3 regions of the Alcanivorax xiamenensis genome follow, and region 3 is predicted to be linked to each of the others. Evidence: predicted binding sites of a transcription regulator. Region 3 holds the regulator's gene; each other region holds the start of a gene.
The links. Region 3 encodes sigma-54, which starts transcription at its own class of promoters, with help from an activator protein. Its sites were predicted from a motif close to TGGCACNNNNNTTGCTNT; they were not measured.
Positions count from the first base shown of each region.

Region 1: A6D6_RS09165 (putative urea ABC transporter substrate-binding protein) is a predicted target of sigma-54. The motif match lies at 2,720-2,737, and genes of this name have one in related genera.
Region 2: A6D6_RS01725 (pilin) is a predicted target of sigma-54. The motif match lies at 2,767-2,784, and genes of this name have one in related genera.

Region 1 is NZ_AQPF01000011.1:10,713-15,917, reverse strand. It holds gene A6D6_RS09190 (LemA family protein) at 1-541, opposite strand, end outside; gene A6D6_RS09185 (GIY-YIG nuclease family protein) at 538-855, opposite strand; gene A6D6_RS09180 (hypothetical protein) at 957-1,385, shown strand; gene A6D6_RS09175 (hypothetical protein) at 1,482-1,829, shown strand; gene A6D6_RS09170 (dienelactone hydrolase family protein) at 1,826-2,596, shown strand; guanidine-I (ykkC/yxkD leader) riboswitch at 2,794-2,893, shown strand; gene A6D6_RS09165 (putative urea ABC transporter substrate-binding protein) at 2,948-3,988, shown strand; gene A6D6_RS09160 (ABC transporter permease) at 4,028-4,843, shown strand; gene A6D6_RS09155 (ABC transporter ATP-binding protein) at 4,863-5,205, shown strand, end outside.
Region 2 is NZ_AQPF01000002.1:38,124-43,328, reverse strand. It holds gene A6D6_RS01735 (type II secretion system F family protein) at 1-674, opposite strand, end outside; gene pilB (type IV-A pilus assembly ATPase PilB) at 743-2,455, opposite strand; gene A6D6_RS01725 (pilin) at 2,853-3,347, shown strand; partial or broken gene A6D6_RS22200 (IS4 family transposase) at 3,510-4,888, shown strand; gene A6D6_RS01715 (helix-turn-helix domain-containing protein) at 5,009-5,205, opposite strand, start outside.
Region 3 is NZ_AQPF01000002.1:138,183-143,387, reverse strand. It holds gene rapZ (RNase adapter RapZ) at 1-231, opposite strand, end outside; gene ptsN (PTS IIA-like nitrogen regulatory protein PtsN) at 304-777, opposite strand; gene hpf (ribosome hibernation-promoting factor, HPF/YfiA family) at 786-1,085, opposite strand; gene A6D6_RS02200 (RNA polymerase factor sigma-54) at 1,154-2,620, opposite strand; gene lptB (LPS export ABC transporter ATP-binding protein) at 2,956-3,681, opposite strand; gene lptA (lipopolysaccharide transport periplasmic protein LptA) at 3,684-4,337, opposite strand; gene lptC (LPS export ABC transporter periplasmic protein LptC) at 4,312-4,869, opposite strand; gene A6D6_RS02180 (KdsC family phosphatase) at 4,866-5,205, opposite strand, start outside.

The DNA.
Region 1 (5,205 bases), on a different contig from region 3:
CGAAGGAAGGACGCACTTCCATGTCGCTGTAAAGGATGCCGTGCCAGATCCGCCCCGGGAAGGTGCGTATCTCGGTGTTGTACTGCTGCACCGCGGTGATGTAGTCCCGGCGCGCCACGGCGATGCGGTTCTCGGTGCCTTCCAACTGCGATTGCAAGGCCAGGAAGTTCTGGTTGGCCTTGAGATCCGGATAGCGCTCCACCACCACCATCAGGCGCTGCAAAGCAGAACCGAGTTGCTGCTGCGCCGCCTCGAACTGCTGCAGCTTCTGCGGGTCGTTGATCAGACTTTCATCGGCCTGAATGGAACCGACCTTAGCGCGGGCTTCGGTGACCTCCACCAGCACATCCCGCTCGTGTTCCATGTAGCCCCGTACCGTACTGACCAGGTTGGGCACCAGATCCGCGCGCCGCTGATACTGGTTCTCCACCTGTCCCCAGGCCGCCTTCACCTGCTCATCATAGGTGGGAATGTTATTGATGCCACAGCCGGTAACGCCGAACAGAATCGACAGCAACAGGACAAAACGCCAATGCTTCATTGCGGGGTCTCCGTATCCAAACCGAGGACGTCCAGAACGCTCTGAACGTCATTTGTATTGCCTTGGCCCATGGCCAGCAACCGCTCCTTGACGGTGCGCGGCTGCGCCTTGATGCGGGCTTCGAGCCGGCAGGCGCTGGCGCGATCCGCCACCGCCGCCCGCCAAACCAGGGTCACTGGCCGCCGTGCCCGGGTATAACGGGCACCACGGGGGCCTTCATTGTGTTCCCGGCGACGGCGCTCCACATCCGTGGTGACACCGGTATACAGTGAACCGTCCACGCAGCGCAGTATATAAACCCACCACTGTTGCATGGTTTTACATCTCCCGCGTCGACAGTTGCTATCATCAAAACATATCCGGCTCCGCCAGCGAAGGCGGCGACACTACAATACAAGGATTTGCGGAGACACGCATGATTACTTACCTCTATTGGGTCCTGGTTGCGATCCTGATTTTTCTCAGCCTGTTCCTGGTCGGCGCCCGCATGGGCAAGTGGAAGCCGGCGGTGATTCTGGCGGTGCTGGTGTGGCTGGCGGGCACCGTGTTGTATTACTTCTGGCTTGAGCAGATCTTCGTCAAGCGGCTGGGCGGCACCATGACACTGAGCGTACCGGCGGGGCAGCAGCACATCGCCGCCACCTGGAAAGGCGATAACCTGTGGATCGAGAATTACGACCCGGAAACCAACCGCTGCATTTTCCGTGAATACTCCCGTGGCAATCTGCTGGAGGGTCAGGTGGTGATTGAAAACTGTCACCCCCTACGTGCCGGTGGCAGCACCGGCAACAGTGGCGCCGAGGACAGCACCACTATTCCCAAACGCCCGCGAACCGCGCTTTAACCCGGAAAATGCGCCACCAGCGATCTTCGTCGGTGGCCTTCCCGTCGCCGCGCTGCTATCTTTGAAGGTCGTCCACGCCGATGATTCGCCTTCCCCATGAAAGTGCGTACCACCAAGGAACAGCAGCGCGAGCGACTGCGCCGGGATATGGAGCGTTTTCTGTCCCGGGGCGGGAGTATCCAGCGCGTGCCGCCCGGCACCAGCGGAGAGCCTTCTCACGGTGCCCGGCCGTTATCCCCGTTCAGTCACACCCCCAAGCCTCAACGCACCGATTTGTCACGGCTGGCCGCCACCATCGACGCCCGCAAGCATAAGCCCAAGGTCCGCCGCGCCCGATCCGCCGCGCCGCGCCGCCGGCTGATCCATGACGACTTCGGTGAGCCTTTACGCTGGGTCTGGGAAGACGCCACCACCGCCGACACCCCGGACAAGGAGAACTCATGACCCGCCTGATCGCACTGAGCCTGCTGCTGCTCGGTTCCCTGGCCCAGGCCGACATCATTGAACAGAAAGTGAACCTTCCCGGTGGCGTCGGCACTGGCGTGCTGTACATGGACGAGGATCAGGAACGGCTCACCGCCGGGGTCATCGTGGTCCACGAATGGTGGGGCCTGAACAACTACATCCGCAACCGGAGCCGGCAACTGGCCGCGGAAGGTTATGTGGCGCTGGCCGTGGACATGTACAACGAAAAAGTGGCGCAGCACCCCAAGGACGCCAAGGCGTTCATGGAGCAGGCGCTGGCCGACCCGGAAAAGATGACCGCCCGCTTCAACGCCGCCAAGACGCTGCTGCGCAAAATGCAGTACGTGGATGATCAGCGGGTTTACGCGGTGGGCTACTGTTTCGGCGGCGGCGTGGTGCTGGAGCAGGCCCGCAAAGGCAATGATCTGGCCGGCGTGGCCAGTTTCCATGGCACCCTGGCGACACAGAATCCGGCCGGCCCCGGCGACATCAAGGCGCGCATTCTGGTGGCCACCGGGCAAGCCGACCCCATGGTGCCACCGGAGCAGGTCTCGGCACTGGTGGAGGAATTGAACAACGCCGGCGCGGAATACCAGTTGCTCAGCTTCCCCGACGCCAAACACGGCTTCACCAATCCCGAGGCGGACCAGTTTGGTCAGCGTTTCGACATGCCCCTGGCCTACGACGCCGAAGCCGACCGCGAGAGTTGGCGGGCCCTGACGGAGTTTCTCGATAGCACTCCCTGACGCCCCTGAATGCACCACCTTCGGGCATGGCGCACCAAACCAGCGCCATGCCCGGCCCATCCGCAAGCCCTCCGCACCGTTTTTTTTCCCACGATCCCCCGCAATCCCTGGCCTGCACCGATTTGGCACCGCTCTTGCTGGTATACCGGCATGAGGAATCGAATGGCCGGTGGCCATCCACACTCGACAATTTGCTTCCAATAGACCGCTAGGGTTCCGATCGGCACCGCCGATGCCTGGTCCGAGAGCAGTCGACCTTCGCTGAAGGTTACACGGCGGGACAAAAGCCCGGGAGGACACGATGACACCTGTCATTGGATTCCTCTTCGTCCGTAACCCAGGAGGTCCGACATGACCCGTTTGCTCACCACCGTCTGCACCACCGCCCTGCTCGCGCTGACACTGACTTCACCGGCCCAGGCCCGGGACAGCTTCAAGGTTTGCTGGTCCATCTACGTGGGCTGGTTGCCGTGGGACTACGGCGCCGCCGAAGGCATCGTCGATAAGTGGGCGGACAAGTACGACATTGATATCGATGTGGTTCAGATCAACGATTACGTCGAGTCCATCAACCAGTACACCGCCGGCCAGTTCGACGGCTGCACCATGACCAACATGGACGCCCTGACCATTCCCGCCGCCGGCGGTGTCGACAGCACCGCCCTCATCGTTGGGGACTTCTCCAACGGCAACGATGGCATCGTGTTAAAAGACGCCGACACGCTCGAGGCCATCAACGGCCGCCGCGTCAATCTGGTGGAACTGTCCGTGTCCCACTATCTACTGGCCCGGGCACTGGACAGCGTCGGGCTCAGCGAGCGCGATATCACCGTGGTCAATACCGCCGACGCCGATCTGGTGTCCGCCTTCAATACCCCCGACGTGACCGCCCTGGCCACCTGGAATCCGTTGCTGGGCACCATTAAGGAATCCCCCGAGGCCAACCTGGTGTTCGATTCATCCCGCATTCCCGGCGAGATCATCGATCTGATGGTGGTGAACACCGAGACCCTCAAAGCCAACCCCGCCCTGGGCAAGGCACTCACCGGCGCCTGGTACGAAATCATGGGGCACCTGGATGACAGCGGCTTCCGTCAGCATCTGGCCAATATCGCCGCCACCGACCTGGACGGTCTGCAAACGCAGCTCGACGCCACCCGCCTGTTCGACCAGGCCGAAGACGCGGTGGCCTTCACCAACAGCCCGGCGTTGAAGGAGACCATGCAGAAAGTGGCGGAATTCTCCTTTGACCACGGTCTGCTCGGCGAAGGCGCTCCGGATGCCGGTTTCGTTGGCGTGGAAACCCCCGCCGGCGTCTACGGCAACAGCGGCAACGTCAAACTGCGCTTCGACCCGACCTATATGACCATGGCCGCCGAGGGTGAGCTGTAACCGCGCCCCCGCGCTTCGTCACCGCCCACAGGAGTCGCCATGAAGAAGTTGATCAACCGGCACCCCGGACCGGTCGCCACCTGGGCGCTGGGGCTGCTGCCCTTCGCCCTGCTGCTGGTGGTGTACCTGCTGGCTTCCGATGCCCGCCTGGAAGCCAACCCCAACGACAAGCTGCTGCCGTCGTTCAGCGCCATGGGCGACGCCATTCAGCGCATGGCATTCGAGCCCAGCAAGCGCAGCGGTGAATACCTGTTGTGGGCGGATACCCTGGCCAGTCTCACCCGTCTGACCATCGGCGTCGGCATCAGCGCCTTGATGGGGCTGATCTTCGGCATTGTCACCGGCACCCTGCCCTATGCCCGCGCGGGCCTGTCTCCGCTGATCACCGGGCTGTCGCTGGTGCCGCCGATGGCGATCCTGCCGATCCTGTTCATTCTGTTCGGGCTCGGCGAACTGGCCAAGGTGATGCTGATCATCATCGGTATTACGCCTTTTCTGATTCGCGACTTGCAGCAAAGAGCCCGGGAGATCCCAGCCGAGCAGGTGATCAAGATGCAGACGCTCGGCGCCAACACCTGGCAGATCATCCTGCGCCTGGTGTGGCCGCAGATCATGCCGCGTCTGATCAGTGCCGTGCGCTTGTCATTGGGCTCGGCGTGGCTGTTCCTGATCGCCGCCGAAGCCATCGCCGCCACCGAAGGGCTGGGTTATCGCATCTTCCTGGTACGCCGCTACCTGTCCATGGACGTGATCCTGCCCTACGTACTCTGGATCACCCTGCTGGCGTTCGCCATCGACTTCCTGCTGGCCCGCTATTCCCGCTGGCGTTACCCCTGGTTCCACGGCAGCCACTGAGCAAAGCGAGGAGAAGCCCATGGCTATCATCGAAATGAACAATCTGTGGAAAGAGTACGGCGACCAAGTGGTGCTGGAGCGCCTCGACGCGGAAGTGCAGGAAGGCGAATTCGTCACTCTTGTGGGCGCCTCCGGCTGCGGCAAAACCACCTTTCTGAAGATGCTGCTCGGCACCGAATCGCCCAGCCGGGGGGAGCTGCTGCTGGACGGCGCGCCGATCCCGGATCAGCCGGACGAGACCCGCGGCATCGTGTTCCAACGTTATTCGGTGCTGCCGCATCTGAGCGCGCTGGAGAACGTCATGCTGGCCGACGAGTTGCACCGCCACAAACTCAGTGGCCGCGCCTTTGGCGGCAAACGCA
Region 2 (5,205 bases), 100 kb from region 3:
GCCTGCAGCCCTTCGGACAATCCAATGACGAACTGGGTAAAGGCGGGCAATTCGGCCCCGAACCCTTCAAACAATTCCTGAAAGGTCGGGACGACTTTCACCAAAAGAATGCCGGTAACGATGACCGCCACACAGATGACGGCAATGGGGTATTTCACCGCTTTCCGGATTTTGGATTTCAACGCCTCGCTTTTTTCTTTGTAGAGCGCCACGCGATCCAGCATGGTTTCCAGTGAACCGGAGGCCTCGCCGGATTCGATCAGGCTGCAATACAGATCGTCGAACAGAGTCGGATGTTGCCGCAGCGCACCGGCAAAGTTGTTGCCCCCTTCCACCTCGGTCTTGATCTTCAGCACGACGTCTTTCATCGATGGATTGTCCAGACCGTCGGCAACGATATCGAAGGATTGCACCAGCGGTACGCCGGCTTTCATCATGGTGGCCATTTGGCGGGTGAACAGGGCGATATCGGCGGGCTTGATTTTCTTCTTGCCGCCCAGCGACAACTCCCGTTTCTTGATCACCTTGCGCGCCTGGATGCCCTGGCGGCGCAACTCCGCGCGCACCAGCGCCGGGCCCTTGCCGCTGATCTCCCCTTTGACTTTGCTGCCCTTGCGATCGAGGCCTTCGTAGAGAAAAGTGGCGGTCTTCTGTTGCGCCGCTGTCTTAGCCATAGGCGTCCTGTATCCCCCTTAATCGTGTCGCGCGCCACGGAAAATCCGCGCGCACGTCCCCAAACGTTCTAGTGGCCGCTGGTGACCCGGTCCACTTCCTCCAGGCTGGTGACCCCCTGCATCACCTTGAGCAGCCCGGAGCGGTGCAGATCGTTGAAACCTTCCTTGCGGCACTGGTCGGCGATCTCGATGGAGTTCCCATCCTGCATGATGATGCGCGCGATGCCGTCGGTGACCCGGACCACTTCATAGATCCCCACCCGGCCTTTGTAGCCGTTATTGCATTTTGGGCAGCCCTTCGGCCCGAACACAGTAAAGCCGCTCTCGATATCCTGTTCCGTGAAGCCCATCGCAAGCAGCGAGGGCCTGGGCACCTCCACCGGTTCCTTGCAATGGCTGCAAAGACGGCGGGCCAGCCGCTGGGCAATGATCAGGCTCACCGAAGTGGCGATGTTGAACGACGGCACACCCATGTTACGCAGACGGGTCAGGGTTTCCGGCGCGCTGTTGGTATGCAGGGTCGATAACACCAGGTGACCGGTCTGGGCCGCTTTCACGGCAATCTCCGCGGTCTCCAGGTCGCGGATCTCCCCCACCAGAATGACGTCGGGATCCTGACGCAGGAACGCCCGCAGCGCGGAAGAGAAATCGAGCCCTTGTCTGGGATTCACGTTGACCTGATTAATACCTTCCAGGTTGATTTCCACCGGATCCTCGGCGGTGGAAATGTTCCGCTCCGGGGTGTTGAGGATGTTCACGCCGGTATAAAGAGACACGGTCTTGCCGGAACCGGTGGGGCCGGTGACCAGGATCATACCCTGGGGCTGGTTCAGGGCCTTCATGTACATCTCTTTCTGTTCGGGCTCATAACCCAGGGCGTCGATGCCCATCCTGGCACTGTCCGGGTCCAGAATCCGCAGCACGATCTTTTCGCCAAACAGGGTGGGGCAGGTATTGACCCGGAAATCGATGGCGCGGTTTTTGGAAATCTTCAGCTTGATGCGGCCGTCCTGGGGAATCCGCCGCTCGGAGATATCCAGGCGTGCCATCACTTTGAGCCGGGCCGCGATCTTGCTGGCGCTGTTGACCGGTGGCTTGGACATGGTCTGCAACACACCATCCTGGCGGAACCGTACCCGGTAGGTCTTTTCGTAAGGCTCGAAGTGCAGGTCCGAGGCGCCGCCCTTGATGGCATCGAGTAGCAGCTTGTTGACGAAACGAACGATGGGGGCATCGTCGGCGCCGGTGCTTTCGTCCTTGGCGTCACCCGCCGACTCGCCGTCGGCCACGTCCAGGTTATCCAGTCCCTCATCCAGGCCGGCGAACGCCTCGCCTTCCGCCTCCGATTCCAACCGGTCGATCCAGCGGGTCAGCTTGTCGTCCTCGACGATCACCGTTTCCACGTTGAGACCGGTATTGAAACGGATCTCCTCCAGTGCCGGCAGATTGGTGGGATCGGATACCGCGACGAACAGGCGGCTGCCCCTTTTGTACAAGGGCAGGACGGTGTGGCGGGCGATCAGCTTGGTGTCCACCAGGTCCTTGACCAAAGCGTCCGGGGAGAAGGCATCCAGATCGATGATCGGATCCCCGAATTCCTCGGCGGAGGCCCGCGCCACGGTGGCGGCGCTCAGCAGCCCCGAACTCACCAGCCGCCGAACCAGTGGCATCTGCTCCCGTCGGGCGGTTCCGGCCGCTTCCACCACCTGCTCGGTGGACAGATGGCCTTCGTTGACCAGGCGGCGCGCCAGGCCGCTCAGGGATGATTGGGGACTGCTCATGGGTCGGAAAGGCTGAGTTTGTTGATAGGAAATAATTCTTATGAATCAGAAGATTGGCAGCCTTTGCCCGGGCTGTAAAGAGCCGGTGCCTGGTGGCTGAGAACCGGGTCCCAATTCATAAGGGCTGACACGCTGACACGCCCAGCGACGCTAAAGCCGCTCCGGAGAAGACCGGGCTGGGATGCAGCCGCGAGTAAGTGCCGATTTCCGTCCAACCCGGGTGACAAAACCGGTCAGTGGCTGACGCGGAGTGGCAGAGTGCACCGTTCACACTTTGTCTCCAGCCCCCGTGAATCCTGGCTCAGGCAAATTGGCCCGGTAGCTGCATTGGGGAGAGCGCGACGCTCGCCTTGGGGGTGAGCACGGAAAACACAGTTCCCGCTATGGAGACGCAAAAATGAAAAACGTGCAAAAGGGTTTTACGCTGATTGAATTGATGATCGTGGTGGCGATCATCGGGATTCTGGCGGCGGTCGCTATTCCGGCTTATCAGGATTACACCGTTCGCTCCAAGGTGACGGAAGGTCTCGCACTAGCTGCTTCCGCTAAGGTTGCGGTTGTTGATGGGTTTTACTCTAATGACATGAATGGCGTAAATTCTGCAGCTGCGGAATGGGCTAACAAGTGGGTGGCAACCAAATACGTAGACGATATTACGATCAACGCGGATGATGGTGTCATCACGATTACCTATAGTGCAGAAACGCCCCAAATTGATGGCGAAACAATCGTTCTCACCCCGTCCATAGGTTTGGCGGCATTGGCGGCTGGTCTTGAGGGGAATATCGATTGGGCATGTGCTTCCGCTCTCAGCACCACTGCTTCGAATCGTAATCTGCCGGTCAACACCGGGAGTGTGAATGAGCGTTATGCTCCGACTGAATGTAAGTAACTTTCCTGCGAGAGCATGTTGGGGCCAGGACTGAATGGCACTTACTTAATCAATAAGGCCTTGATCCAGAAGAAAAAAAGCTGATCCAATGGCGGCGTGTTTATCTCGCCAAAGAATCGCACCCCGCCAAGGATCAGCTCCTATGTATGCTAAACAGAATCGATTTCAGCAGCAATCAAACAAAAACTGTCTCGCCAGGATGCCATCCGCTTTTTCAATCTGCTGACCTCGGCAGAGCTCTTTTATGTACTGGAATCTTTATTGCCCGAGCACCGGGAACGGCTCTTCCCGCCAATAGAAACCATGGCGATGTTTCTGAGCCGGGTAATGCAAGCGGATCGCTCCTGTCAGCGAGTGGCCAACGAAGCTGCGGTGGCACGCTGGCTGGGAGGGCGCAAGGCGTGCAGTACTTTTACGGGCGGCTATTGCAAAGCTCGGCAGCGTTTATCACTGGAGTTGGTCTCTTCTCCAGCACGCGCTACAGGAACGTTGAGCAACGAGAAAGTACCTGACAGCTGGCATTGGCAGGGGCGACCTGTTCACATCGTTGACGGCACCACCGTGACCCTGCCGGATACGCCCGCCAATCAAGAGGTTTACCCCCAACAGCGCTCGCAGAAACCCGGCCAGGATTTCCCACTGTGTCGCATTGTCGCCGTCACCTGTCTGGCCAGCGGTGCCGTACTGAATGCGGCAATGGGGCCTTACGCGGGTAAAAGCGCCAGCGAACCGTTCATTGCTGCCTGGCCTCAACGCTGGCGATATCCTCCTGGGGGACGGTCTGTGTGGTAGTTATGTGATTCTGGCGGACTGTCTGGCCCGCGGTGTGGATGTCGTGTTCGAGCAAAATGGCGCTCGCAAGCTGACAACAGACTTCCGTATAGGAAAGCGCCTGGGCCACAAGGATCATTTGATCCGGATTAGTAAACCTTGCCAGCGTCCGGACTGGATGAGTCTGGCGCACTAATCAGGCACTGCCGGACGATATCGTCTTGCGTGAAGTGGCGCTGGGAGGAAAGGTGCTGATTACCACCTTGTATGATCCGGCTAGGGCATCGCGCCAAGCGTTGAAAGCGTTATACCGCAGCCGCTGGCATGTTGAGCTGGATATCCGGTACATCAAGACCACACTGGGGATGGAGACCTTGAGCTGTACAACACCGGAGATGGCGGAGGAGATGGCGGAAAAGGAACTGTGGGTGCACCTTCTGGCCTACAATCTGGTCCGGCTTCTGATTGTACCGTCCGCTGTGTTGGCGAAGGTATTGCCTCGCACACTGAGCTTCAAACACGCGTTGCAATGTTGGCAGGTTTGGTGCCAACAACGGCTCGCTTGCCATACCCGTGACGATTTAACGGAACTCTTTCGTCTGATCGCCCAGCAGCGTGTGGAGAGTCGACCAGGACGTATTGAACCCCGAGCGGTCAAGCGACGACCGAAGCCGCTTCCGCTGTTAACCCGCCCCCGGCACGAGGCGCGGGCTTGGATACGTCAGCATGGGCATCCACCGAAGCAACGCCCATGGAATAAAACGGCCTAGGGCGGAAAGAAGGCGAGCGTTAAGTAAGTGCCATTCGGGCCAAACCTCGCTTTTCGCCTATGATTGCAAAGGCAAAAAGCGAGGCCCAGCCTCGTAGAGCATAATCCTTGAAACCTGCTCTTACACCACACCCAATCGCAACCCAAACGGCTTCAACAACTTCTCCGCCGTGCTCAATGTCGGGTTCCCCGTCCCATGTTCAATCCCGTGAATCACTCTTGGGGAGATGCCGGTAAGTGCACTGTATTCCTGCAACGTCAGTCTCAGCTCCTTGCGCAGCGTTTTGATCACTTCTGAAAGCGGCAGGCCAGGGCGCT
Region 3 (5,205 bases):
TAACTCCGCCAGGGTGGAGGGGAACGCCAGCAGTTGTCTCGGCAGGTTGCGGGCATCGACCCCGACGGCGACCCGCTCCAGTACCCGGTCTTCATCATCCAACTGCCCGGCCAGTTGCGGCAGCAGACCCAATGGCAGATTGTCCACGCAATAATAGCCATGGTCTTCCAGTGCCTGTAGGGCTGTGGTTTTACCGGATCCGGACCGGCCGCTGAGAATGGTCAGTTTCATGGCGATTGCCGCTTTCTTCCCCCAAAAGACGCCCGGGCCGGGGAAAACCGGCCGCGCGGGCCCTGTCGTAGCTTATGAAGCCAGGCGCAATTCGGCCTCGGACTCCACGGCGGTAATGTAAAGCTGGTGATCGTCCATTGCCTGGCGCAGTTCACGCCGATAATCCTCGTCGTTGAACAGGTTGGCCAGGTGGCTCAGGGTCTTGAGGTGCTGCTCGGGATTTTGTTCAGGCACCAGCAGAACGAACACCAGATCCACCGGTCGGCCGTCCACGGCATCGAAGTCCACCGGTTCGGCCAGTTTCAGCAGCAGGCCCACCGCCTGCTCGCAGCGTCCGAGTCGGCAGTGGGGAATGGCGATACCTTCACCGATACCGGTGGAGCCCAGGCGCTCCCGGGCCACCAGTGCATCGAACACCTCCTGGGCTCCGAGGTCGCCGCAACTGGCCGCGGCCAGTTCGGCAACCTGATCCAGAAGACGTTTTTTGCTACCCACCTCGATACCGTTATGGGTGCGGTCCTCGGTGAGGAGTTCTCGTACTCGCATAGATCCGCTTAGTGACCGTGCTTGCGGCTCACGGTCTTCTCCTTGTGTTTGAGAATCTGACGATCCAGCTTGCTGGTCAGGGCATCAATAGCCGCGTACATGTCACCAGCCTCGGCGGTGGCGAAGACTTCGGCGCCGGAAATGTGGATGGTGGATTCCGCCTTGTGGGTCTTCGGCTCCGGAGACAGAATCACCTGAATACTGGTGATCTGGTCGAAGTGCCGTTCCAACTTGGAAAACTTGTCGTCCACATAGTCACGAAGGGCTTCGGTGATATCCAGGTGATGGCCACTGATGTTGATTTGCATAGCTGGCTCCTTTGCCTCGTTATTTAACCCTGGCCCCAGGCCCGGGTTACAAGCCGTTTCCCGCGTCGTCAAACCAGGCGTTTGCGAGCGCTGGAAGACGGGATTCGCATCGCCTCTCGATACTTGGCGACGGTCCGGCGCGCCACCTTGATCCCTTGCTCATTAAGCAAACTGGCCAGCTTATTGTCGCTGAGCGGCTTGCGAGGGTTCTCGGCGGCGACCAGCTTCTTAATGATGGCACGAATGGCGGTGGAAGAACATTCACCGCCGCCTTCCGTGTCCACGTGACTGGAAAAGAAATATTTAAGCTCGAACACCCCGCGGGGGGTGAGCATGAACTTCTGATTGGTGACCCGGCTGATGGTGGATTCGTGCATTTCCACCGCCTCGGCGATATCGGCCAGCACCAGCGGTTTCATGGCTTCCTCGCCATAGTGGAAGAAGTCCTGCTGCACCTCGACGATGCGGCGCGCCACCTTCAGCAAAGTGTCGTTACGGCTCTGCAGGCTTTTCAGGAACCAGCGTGCCTCCTGCATGCAGTTGCGCAGGTACTGGCCGTCCTCGCCCTCGGTGCGGCGGGCCAGACGGGCGTATTGGGCGTTCAGGTTGACCTTGGGCAGTACCTCCTCGTTCAGTTCCACCCGCCAGCCGCCACGGAAAGGGCGCACCACCACGTCGGGCACCGCGTATTCCGCCACTTCGCCGCCGATGTGTTCGCCCGGGGCGGGGTCCAGGGTGCGCAGCAGCGCCAGGGCATCGAGGAGTTCGCCTTCCGTCACCCCCATGGCCCGGCGTAGCCCGGCATAGTCGTGCTTCTCCAATAGCGTGAGGTGCTCAAGCAGGGCAGTGGCGGTGTCCAGGTGTGGCGTGTCGGCGGCCTGCTGTCGCAGTTGCACGCCCAGGCACTCGGCCAGGTCACGGCAGGCCACACCGACCGGGTCGAATTGTTGCAGCCGATGCAGGACCGCCACCACTTCGTCTTCCTCCACCGGATCATCGGCGTCGGCGATTTGCCGCTCGGCGGTGCCGATCACATCATCCAGGGGCAGGGACAGGTAGCCGCGGTGGTCGAGGGCGTCGATGAGGATACCGGCGATGACGCGGTCCCGGTCGCTCATCGGGCTGAGATTGAGTTGCCAGAGCAGATGGTCCTGCAGGGTGACCGGAGCGACGTGGCGCTGCTGCCAGGCGTCGGCGTCATCGTCTTCGCCGCTGCCCGAGCCGGAACCGGACTGCCCCACATAGAGGTCGTCCCATTCGCTGTCGCTCTCCACCGGCCCTTCCACCAGATCGTCCAGGGCCTGGTCCCGTTCGAGGTCCATTTCCTCCGCTTCCCAATCCTCGTCGGCGGGGGAGTCATCCTCGGTATAGGTTTCGCCTCCCTCCTCGAGTTCCAGCAGGGGGTTGGTTTCCACGGCCTGCTGGATTTCCTGGCGCAGGTCCAGCGTCGACAGCTGCAGCAAGCGAATCGCCTGTTGCAGCTGCGGCGTCATGGTGAGTTGCTGGCCGATCTGGAGTTGTAGACTCGGTTTCATACTGCCTTGGTGGTCTGGTGAATCGCCAAGGCGGCAGAATAGCAGCGTCTTTCAACGCTTAGCAATCCATTTAAGCAATATGTATGCCAATGTTGAAATTGCAATTGAAAAAGAGTAAGGAGAATCGTGGTTCCTTCCAGTATGAAGAGAGTCACTGGTGTCCCGCGATTGTGGGGGCGGCCGCCATGGATGGCGGCTCCAAATGCCGGGTGTTGCCGGAGGGCGATGCCGGATCAAGTCCGGCATGACATTTTCAGGTCTTGGACTTGGCGTGCCAGCGTGTTGCGTGTAAGCGTGCCAGCAATTTATGGGGCGCCAGCGGTTCTCCTGATAAGTCAAAGCCGGAAGTCCGCACCCAGATAGACGTCGCGGACCTGCTGGTTGCCGAGGATGGTCTGGGAATCGCCCTCGGCGATGATGTGGCCGGCGCTGCAGATATAGGCGGTATCACAGATATCCAGCGTTTCGCGCACGTTGTGGTCGGTGATCAGCACGCCGATGCCGCGATCCTTGAGGTGGCGGATAATGCCCTTGATGTCATTCACCGAGATCGGGTCCACCCCGGCGAACGGCTCATCCAGCAAAATGAACGCCGGGTCCGTGGCCAGGCCACGGGCGATTTCCGCCCGCCGCCGCTCACCGCCGGACAGGCTCATGCCCATGCTGTCGCGGATATGGGTAATGTGAAATTCCTCGAGCAGGTTGTTCAGTTCCTGCTCGCGCTCGGTTTTGCTCAGTTCCTTGCGGGTTTCGAGGATCGCCATGATGTTCTGCTCGACGGTCAGGCGGCGGAAGATGCTCGCCTCCTGGGGCAGATAGCCGATGCCACGCTTGGCGCGTCCGTGCATGGGCAGGTGGGTGATGTCCTCACCATTGATCTCGATGCGCCCGGCGTCCGCTTCCACCAGCCCGACGATCATATAGAAACAGGTAGTCTTGCCGGCACCGTTTGGGCCCAGCAGGCCGACGATCTGGCCCGCTTCCACCTCCAGGGAGACGTCCTCGATGACCCGGCGCCCCTTGTAGCTTTTGGCCAGTTGGCGGGCATTCAGTTTCGCCATGGTCAGGGGCTCTCCGTGTTGCTGGGGGGGCTCGCCGGCGTGGAGGCCGGGGTTTCGCTGGTGGGCGATTGGGTATTGTCATCGCCCTGATCCTGGCCGGTCTGCTTGCTTTGCGACGTTTCGTCGTCGCCATTCTGTGCCTGGGAGGCGTTCGTGGCCGGAATCACCAGCCGCACCCGTTTGTCGCCCTCGCTGCTGGCGTCCATGCGCCGGGAGTTGAGGTCGTATTCCACCCGTGCGCCCTCGAAGGTATTGCCCTGATGCTGCACATAGGCGTTGCCAGTGAGGATCAGGCGGCGGCGTTTGAGGTCGTAAACCAGCTTGTCGGCGTGGGCGTTCAGGTCCTTGCCTTCGCGCATGCGCACTGGACTGCCGGTGGCTTCCACTCGCACCAGTTGCTCATTCTCGGTGAACAGGCGCAAGACGTCGGCGTTGAGTTTGCGGTTGCCCTGAATCAGTTCGGCGTCGCCCCGGTATACGCCAGTGCCGGCGTCCCGTTCGAACACGGCCTGGTTGGCACTGACCTCCACCGGGCCTTCGGCGCCGGACTGGGCCACGGCCAGTGCCGGGACCAGGAGGGCGGCGGCCATGACCACGCGCAGGCGGCGCAGTGGGCCGTGCACCGGACCGTTAGGGCTTGGGTCCTTTGAATTCACTTACTACTCCTTGCTTGAGAGTCATGCGCCCGGTATCCAGATCCGCGTCCATGCTGCCCGCCCGGGTGCTGCCTTCGCTGTGTCGCATGGTGACGGTGTCCGGGGCGGAAACCTGGCGATCGCGGCTCAGGTAGTGCAGCTCCCGGGTGTCGAGGGTGACGCCGTTGTTCTTGCTGACCGCCTCGACATTGTTTTCGAACACGATCAGGTCACCGTTGTCGCGTACTTCACCATTGTCCGCCTGGATGGTCCACTGGTTGTTGCCGTTGTTCAGACTCAGGTCCGGGCCGGTGAGCAGCGTCAGCGCTTCACGTTCGTATTGTTCCAGGTTGTCGGCGAGAAGCCGGTATTCCACCTCGCCGCTGTCGCGATTGAACTGGCGGGCAACGATGTTTTCGGCGGTGATGGCCGGCGCGCTGAGGAACGCTTCGTTGTCGCCCTCCAGCGGGTTGCCCCACTCATGCAGCGTCATCATCACGATCAATCCCAGCAGAATGACGCCGCTGGCGCTGAGCAGGCCGGGCCGTCTCACTGCCCCTCCCGCAGTCGCAGCAGGCTGTCACACACTTCCCGCACCGCCCCTTCGCCACCACGGGCTTCGGTGCGGGCCACCGCGTGGGCGTTGGCCGGGGCGAAGCCCAGTCCGGCCCATTCCAGTGCCGGCACGTCGGGTTCATCGTCGCCCATGTAACCGATCTCGGCGGCGCTCAGGCCGAGCTGTTGTGCCAGCGCGGACAGGGCCACGCCTTTGTCCTCGCGGCCCTGGATCACGTGCTTGATGCCCAGGTCCCGGGCGCGGCGGGCCACCATGGCGGAGTCGCGGCCGGTGATGATGGCCAGGGTCACGCCACTGGCCGCCAGTTTTTTC